One region of the Sphingobacterium thermophilum genome, then DNA from elsewhere that is predicted to be linked to it. Evidence: riboswitches for the same ligand, from Rfam matches in the RefSeq annotation. Region 1 holds a riboswitch; the other holds the start of a gene.
What was found. Region 1 has a riboswitch for S-adenosylmethionine ahead of metE (5-methyltetrahydropteroyltriglutamate--homocysteine S-methyltransferase). Riboswitches for the same ligand answer to the same signal wherever they lie in the genome.

Region 1 (4,215 bases):
CGTAGCCTGCCAACTGCTCACCGAAGTATTCCACCATGTCGTTACGCTCGAACTCTCCGTGTACCAACACATCGATGTCCAATTGTTCTTGAAGACGGATAACGTTTTCGGTTTCTTCAGCGATAGCCTTGTCGTACTCTTCTTGAGTGATTACCCCTTTTTTAAGGTCGGCGCGCCATTTACGTACATCTTTAGTCTGCGGGAACGAACCGATAGTGGTGGTAGGGAATTTCGGAAGGCCGAATTTCTCTTGTTGAAGAGCTTTACGTACGGCAAATGGTGAAGTACGTTTTGCGTCGTCGTCCGTAATATTGTTAACTCTGTTCTTAACTTCAGGTTTGTGAATCAACGGCGATGTGCGACGGCTTTCTGCAGCAGCTTTGTTTGCTTCGAAGTTTTCCTCAGTTTTAGCGTCTACTTCACCTTCAGCTAATACAGCTAAGTCTTTCACTTCTGCTAGCTTTTGTTTGGCGAAAGCTAACCAGTTTTTTACTTCAGCAGGTAGTGTTTCTTCTTTTTTCTCGCTATCCAAGTCGTATGGTACATGTAGCAGGGAAGAAGATGTACCTACCCATACTCTATCTTTACCTAAAGTATCGACAGCTTGTTTTATCTTGTTTAACGATTTTTCGTAGTCGTTTTTCCAGATGTTACGTCCTTCCACGATACCCAATGACAGCGTTAAAGTAGAAGGAACTTTTGGCAACAAGGTATCCAATTGGTTTTCACCGCGTACCAAATCCACGTGTAATGCATGGACAGGAAGGTTTACGGCGATATCCTCATTGTCTCTTAGTGCTTCGAAGTAGGTGGTAGCAATCAATTTAGCTCCTTTGGCGGCGGTGTTCAGCTTTTTGAAAACCTCAGGATATAAAGCTTTAACTTTTTCCGAAAGATCCAAAGCCAAATAAGGTTCGTCAATTTGGATATACTGCGCTCCTGCATCGGCCAATTTACCAAGAATTTCTTCATAAACAGGCAACAATCTGTCGATAAGGTCGATACGGTCGAAGCCAGCTTCTTTCTCTTTTCCTAACAACAAGAAGGTGATAGGACCAATGATTACAGGTTTAGTTTCAATGCCTAAGGCTTTAGCTTCGTTATATTCGTTTAAGAACTTTTGGGAGCTTAATTTGAATGTTTGGTCTTTGGTAAATTCAGGAACAATATAGTGATAGTTGGTGTCAAACCATTTGGTCATTTCCGAGGCGGTAACGTCAATTCCATTTTCTTGGAAACCGCGGGCTATAGCAAAGTAAAGGTCCAAGCTATAGTTGCTGTCCAGCTTATCCAACAAAGAGTTGTAACGCGCCGGAATAGCACCAACAGTAAGAGATAGGTCTAAAACCTGATCGTAGAAAGAGAAATCATTGGAAGGAATTAAATCTATACCTGCTTCTTTTTGAGTTCTCCAATTGTTTTCACGTATAGATTTAGCTACTTGTTGTAATTCCTCTGCATTGATTTTTTTTGCCCAATAAGCTTCATTAGCCTTTTTCAATTCACGGAAAGGGCCTACACGTGGGTAGCCTAAATTGTTTGTTAGTAACATAAAATTGTTGAAATTAAATTGTTTCTTAAATCCTTTGCTAAGAGAAGGCCACTCGGAATAGTGAACTCAGCTTATCTTTCCCATCATTAGTAGGGTAGAATGTAGCACCTTGTCAAGAGACAGGTTGCTAAGGCTTCTTCGGGTCTAGTCCCTCAGCCTTTCTCTATAAGCGTGGCTAAAATAGATATTTTTCTAAGAGTTTCAAAATTTTTTTCCTAAGAGGAATATTTTGTTTTACTGAAATTTATGAAAATCAATAAACTATATATATCGTCCAAAGATGAATATTCGTTGTGTCCGTGATTTGAGAAATTAATAAATTAATATTCTATAAAATAAAGGCCTGAAACATATGTTTCAGGCCTTTATTTTATGAAATAAATTTTAATTAGCTTACCAATAATTTGTATCCTCTTCCGTGCACGTTGACGATTTCGACGTTTGGATCCTGTTTCAGGTATTTACGTAACTTGCTGAGGAAAACGTCCATACTTCTTCCGGTGAAGTAGTTGTCATCGTGCCATATTTTTTTAAGTGCTTCTTCGCGTGTGAGTACGTCGTTTTTTTTCAGACATAATAAACGAAGGAGCTCAGCTTCTTTGGTAGACAACTTTTGTTGCTGGCCTTTGTAAGTGATAACCTGGCTGGTATAATCGAAGAAGTAGTCTCCAATTTCGAATTTGTCGGCCAGCTCTTCCTCTTTGTCTTTAGAAGCTCTTTTCAGCAAGGCGTTGATGCGAAGTAGCAGTTCTTCCACACGGAAAGGCTTGGTGATATAATCGTCACCACCAAGTTCAAATGCTTCGGTCTTATCTTCCATCATACTTTTTGCCGTAGCGAAAATAATTGGAATGTTTTCATTTACCTTGCGGATTTCTTTGCCTAGCGTGAATCCATCTTTTTTGGGCATCATCACATCAAAGATGCATAAATCGAACTCCTCCTTACGGAAAGCTTCCAAGGCTTGATCGCCGTCTTCGACGAGGACAACCTCAAACTTTCCTTTTAGTTCTAAGTAATCTTTCAGCAATTCTCCTAGGTTAGGATCATCTTCTGCTAATAATATCTTTTGCATAACTTTCTTCTTTATTCTAGATTTTTAAGGCTTTTTTTCAAAGGCATACTGATTTCGAATGTCGTGCCTTTATCCTTTTCGCTTTTTACTGTAATCTTGCCGTCGAGCCGTTTTATGATGTCATGAACATAACTCAATCCTAAGCCGAAACCTTTTACGTTATGTACGTTTCCCGTAGGTATTCTGTAAAATTGGTCAAAGATTTTTTCCTGTTGATCTTTTGTCATTCCCATTCCCTTGTCCGATACGGCTACAACAATCTTGCCGTTTGTGTTGTATGTCTTAACCGTAATGTCAGGGTTGTTCGGGCTATATTTAATAGCGTTGTCAACTAAGTTAAACATTACGTTGGACAGATGCAATTCGTCGCCAATCACCAAATCATCGGTTGCATTAAGCTCTTTGTGTAGTGTTCCCTTAGCTTTGTTGAGCTGTAAGGTCATACTTTCCAACACGTCATCGATGACGTTGTTGAGATGCACGTCAGTACGTTCTATTTTAAGGTTTTCTTTCTCGAGTTTAGCGATATTCAATACGCGTTCGATATGGTTGCCTAGGCGTACATTTTCGTCGTAGATGATATTTGCCAACTTGTTGACGCGCTTAGCGTCAGACGATATCTCTGGATCGCGCAGGGATTCGCTGGCAATCATGATTGTCGCTACCGGTGTCTTGAACTCATGCGTCATGTTGTTGATGAAGTCCGTCTTCATCTCGGAGATTTTCTTCTGACGGAAGATAATACGCAGCGTGTAGGCAAAACAACCGACGAGCAAGGCTAGAAGAGCTAAAGTAGGTAACAGCAGATAGCTGATATTTTTGGCAATGATATTCCGTTTGTTGGGAAAATAAATGGACAGTCTTCCTTTTGAGTTAGTGCGGTCACCTTTAAACAGTTCGGTGGTGTAGCGTGTAAGCTTTTCCGGATGTTTTAAGGTGCTAGGGTCCGAAGTTTGATAAATAAGGCGATGGTTGTCCCTAACTTCTATGTTGAAGGGGGAGTGTATTTCACGTGAGGAGAGTTCCTGTTGTATAAGTTGCCGCAAATGTTTGGTATTAATCCGGTGTTCGAGAGGTCTATTGGCCAGCTGCACACCGATGGCCACATCTTCTACGAGGTTGGCCTTCTTTCCACTAAGCACTGCTACGGTGTCAAAGAGGGTAGTGGCGTTGGATTCTGCAAGTAGCTCTTGGTTGATGTTGTCCAGCTCCATGAGCAGCTTGTTGATTTTTTGTGTGATTTTCACATCCTCCTTAGGTGGAAGAGTTGCAATGCGATACCACGTGATAAGTCCCGTAAGGTCGAAGTCCGATATCACGTAACGTACGGAGTCATCCTTTGCTGGTACGCGGGGTACGGCACGACTGGCACTTACCACCACATAGGTGTTGGCAAGCATGGTGCCGACGATAGGTTCCTGTTCGATACGTATCTGTATGTATTTGCGATTTTGGGGTATGTTGAAATAGGTTTCGTAAAACCAGTTTTCTATGGGTGTGACGTTAGGGTAGCGTGACTTGAGATCTTCATCGGCATCCTTAAACTTTTGGTAGGTAGCATGCTGTTTCAGCCGCAGTTGGTCTATCT
Region 2 (4,215 bases), on a different contig from region 1:
ATTTTCGTTCTCAACGTTATATAAGATATTGTCTTTGTTGATGAAGCGCGGCAACACATACAATACTACTTCGCTGTTGCTTATCTCTTTGGCATAAGGAATCAACTTAATTTTGTAGTTTTTCTCACGAGCAAACTGTATATCGGCGTCCCCTAATTTGTCAATACCTAGGTTGAGGATGCTGTCTGGATTGACAAAGATGCCATAGGCGTGCGAGGCAACGATAGTCAACTTGTATTTAGGGTCAAAGCCACCAACATCTAAGATGGGGTTGGTTTCGGCGAAGCCTAGCTCCTGTGCTTTTTTTAGGGCGTCGGCATAGCTTTGTCCTTCGTTAAATACTTTGGAAAGGATATAGTTGGAGGAGCCGTTGAAAATCCCGCTTACTGAATGCAGCAGCTCATTGTCATAGTATTCTTCTAAATTGCGGATGATTGGAATACTGCCACATACTGCTCCTTCGTACAAGAGTGAGGTGCCATATTGTTGTTGTAGTTCCGTAAGTTCTTGGAGATGTGTAGCAATCATTTTTTTGTTGGCAGAAACCACATTCTTACCCGATGAAAGGGCTCTTTTGGTGATTTCGAAAGCTGCCTCGGCATCGTCGATAAGCTCGACTACGGTATTGATTTCCGGGTCATCGAGTATAGCATTGGCGTCTGTGGTGAATAGTTCTGCCGGCAATGAACGCTTTTTGTCGGCATTCTTAATGACAAATTTTTTTATTTCTAAGTTTAAGTTTTTTGTTTTGATAATGTCGTATAATCCTTGTCCCACAACTCCAAACCCGAACATTCCGATAGTAAGTTTCTTACTCATAAAATAAAATAACTGTAGTTTCTCTTTTCCCTTATTTTCTGATATTAAAAAATTAAGTAGTCAGAAGACTACTTAATTTTTTCGAAAGCTTGTGCTAAGTCGGCTTTGATATCGTCAATATGTTCGATACCCACGGACAGACGTAACAATCCAGGGAATACGCCGGCCTTAGCTTGTTCTTCTGTCGTAAGCTGCTGGTGTGTTGTCGCAGCAGGATGTATGATCAATGTTTTGGCATCTCCTACGTTTGCCAAGTGGCTTATCAGTTGTAACGCATCGATGAATTCGTTCGCTTTGTCGGCTCCTCCTTTGATGGAGAAAGATAAAACGGCACCATATCCATTTTTAAGATATTTCTGTGCATTATGGTGATGAGGATGGCTCTTCAATCCAGGGTAGCTTACTTTTTCTACCTGAGGGTGAGCTTCCAACCATTGGGCGATTTCGAGCGCATTGTCCACATGGCGTTGCACACGTAATGATAATGTTTCCAAGCCTTGCAGCAATAGGAATGAGTTGAATGGAGATAAGGAAGGACCGAAGTCTCGCAATCCTTCTACGCGTGCGCGGATGGCAAACTGTATATTGCCGTAAGGACCGTTTTCGCCGAACACTTCAGAAAATACCAAACCGTGATAACCTTCTGAAGGCTCTGAGAATTGTTTGAATTTGCCGTTACCCCAATTGTAGTTGCCACCATCGATAATCACTCCGCCGATACTTGTTCCGTGGCCGCCAATCCATTTGGTAGCTGACTCTACGACAACATTAGCGCCGTGTTCCAAAGGTTTGAAAAGATAACCTCCGGCACCGAAAGTGTTATCCACAATAAAAGGAATGTCATATTTACGTGCTACAGCAGCGATCTTGTCGAAGTCAGGGATATTGTAAGAAGGGTTACCGATAGTTTCTACGTAGATAGCTTTAGTCTTTTCGTCAATAAGCTTTTCGATATTTTCGGCATCTGAATCTTCGGCAAAGCGTACTTCGATACCTAATCTTTTGAAGGCTACCTTAAATTGGTTGTATGTACCTCCATAAAGGTTAGCGCCTGCAACGAAGTTATCTCCGCTTTCCAAGAGGTTGTTTAATGCAATAAACTGCGCGGCCTGTCCGGAAGATACAGCAACGGCAGCCACACCACCTTCCAATGCTGCTATTCTTTTTTCGAATACGTCGGTGGTAGGGTTCATGATGCGTGTATAGATGTTTCCGAACTGTTTCAGCGCAAATAGGTTAGCACCATGTTCTGCATTCTCGAAAACATATGAGGTAGTTTGATAGATTGGAACAGCTCTTGATCCTGTTGTTGGGTCGGCCTCTTGGCCAGCATGTACTTGTAAAGTTTCAAATTTTAAGCTTTTATTCTCAGCCATTTTCTTTTCAATTTTTCAGGTTATAAAAATATATGATGATTTACTCCTTAATAATAATGTATTCAGAAGGGTGGTCGTCTTTTATATAGCAATATCTGTAAGGAAAAATATTGCAGACGACTAGCGCATTCGCATGCACGAAATAGAATGTTTACGGGTGAAAAATGCGGAAAGGTGTTCCTTAACAGGAAGGTTGTCAATCGGATAATTTAATGTTGTCTTCGTTGAATATATCATAGTCTTTTACATTTATATGCTCTAAAACGACATGTTTTAGACAGGAATTGGCACCTTTTCAGCCTTTTGCTGCTGGTTGCCAGTGGGTCACTGAGCCAGTCTCTCGCCACTTCTTTATAAATCAAGACCAATCCTTGAAAGGTTTTGATTAGTAATATGCTACAAAAGTACTCGACAAAGATAGTAGAATTTTTGTAAAATTAAAATTATTTAAAAATTTCTGTAAAACAAAAAGAGCGGCTTCAGAGGCCACTCTTTTATGTTTAATGTATGTAGGGCAGCACTTAAAACTTAAGATGTTTGACAGTCAATCCATTGTTGATAAGCTGTTTTAAGGCATCAATACCTATTTTGAGATGTGTTTCCACATATTTTTCGGTTACGGAAATGTCGGAATCCGCTGTTTTGACGCCTTCAGGAACCATGGGCTGATCAGATACCAATAGCAGGGCTCCTGTAGGGATTTTGTTGGCAAACCCTACGCTAAATATGGTAGCGGTTTCCATATCCACAGCCATGGCGCGGATGGATTTCAGATATTTCTTGAAAGACTTGTCGTGTTCCCACACGCGGCGGTTGGTTGTATACACCGTACCTGTCCAGTAGTCTCTTCCATATTCACGGATGGTGGTGGATATAGCCTTTTGGAGAGCGAAAGCCGGTAGGGACGGTACTTCGGGAGGGAAGTAGTCGTTGGACGTACCTTCGCCGCGTATTGCTGCAATAGGAAGGATTAGTTCACCTACACCTATTTTCTTTTTTAGTCCACCGGTTTTTCCCAAGAATAGAACAGCTTTAGGCCTTACGGCAGATAGGAGGTCCATGATGGTGGCGGCCATAGGGCTTCCCATACCGAAGTTGATGATGGTGATGCCGTCTGCGGTACATGCCTGCATGGCTTTGTCTTCCCCATAGATGGGTGCATCGTCGTGCATGGCTGAAAACAACTTCACATATTTGGTGAAGTTGGTAAGCAGGATGTAATTGCTAAACTCTTCTAAAGGTTTTCCTGTATATCTAGGCAGCCAATTGTTGACTATTTCTTCTTTTGTTTTAAGTCCTGGAGTTATAGGACTTTCTACTGTTTTTTTTTCTTTCTTCATAGTACTAAATTTTAATGTTAACCCCAAAAGACACGAAACCCTCACTTTGGAGGAGTGAGGGTTTCGCTGCTTATGCTACTTTCAGCTTCTTGATATCTGCTTTGGCGAATTTTTGCTTCGCATATTCCAGCGTGATATGAAGCGTCTTGTCCTCACTCTGATCTTTTGTGGATGGAATCTCAAACATGGCATCCAGCATGATAGCTTCACAGATGCTTCTCAAGCCACGAGCCCCCAATTTGAATTCCCAAGCCTTGTCTACAATAAAGTCGAACACTTCCTTGTCAAACTTCAGCTCTATGCCTTCATATTCAAACAGTTTTGTGTACTGCTTAATCAAGGCATTTTTTGGTTCTGTCAAGATGCTCAAGAGCGCCTTCTTGTCTAGCGGGTTCAGGTGCGTCAATACCGGAAGACGACCAATCAACTCAGGGATTAAGCCGAAGCTTTTCAAATCCTGAGGAGTGATATACTTATAGAGGTTATTTAAATCTATATCTTCCTCTTCGTCTTTCATTTTATAGCCTACGGTCTGTGTACGCAGACGGTTGGCGATTTTCTTTTGGATGCCGTCGAAAGCTCCACCGCATATAAACAAAATATTGTTTGTATTTACGGTGATCATCTTCTGGTCTGGGTGTTTACGTCCACCCTGCGGAGGTACGTTTACGTTGGTTCCT

Region 2: another riboswitch for S-adenosylmethionine. It lies ahead of ABD873_RS00815 (O-acetylhomoserine aminocarboxypropyltransferase/cysteine synthase family protein); the one in region 1 lies ahead of metE (5-methyltetrahydropteroyltriglutamate--homocysteine S-methyltransferase).

Annotation. Positions count from the first base shown of each region.
Region 1 covers NZ_BAABGR010000035.1:268,742-272,956, reverse strand. Annotated here, with positions in the region: gene metE (5-methyltetrahydropteroyltriglutamate--homocysteine S-methyltransferase) at 1-1,552, opposite strand, end outside; SAM riboswitch class I at 1,621-1,724, opposite strand; gene ABD873_RS11910 (response regulator transcription factor) at 1,941-2,627, opposite strand; gene ABD873_RS11905 (sensor histidine kinase) at 2,639-4,215, opposite strand, start outside.
Region 2 covers NZ_BAABGR010000003.1:22,202-26,416, reverse strand. Annotated here, with positions in the region: gene ABD873_RS00820 (homoserine dehydrogenase) at 1-819, opposite strand, end outside; gene ABD873_RS00815 (O-acetylhomoserine aminocarboxypropyltransferase/cysteine synthase family protein) at 888-2,195, opposite strand; SAM riboswitch class I at 2,442-2,555, opposite strand; gene ABD873_RS00810 (AMP nucleosidase) at 2,717-3,535, opposite strand; gene clpX (ATP-dependent Clp protease ATP-binding subunit ClpX) at 3,606-4,215, opposite strand, start outside.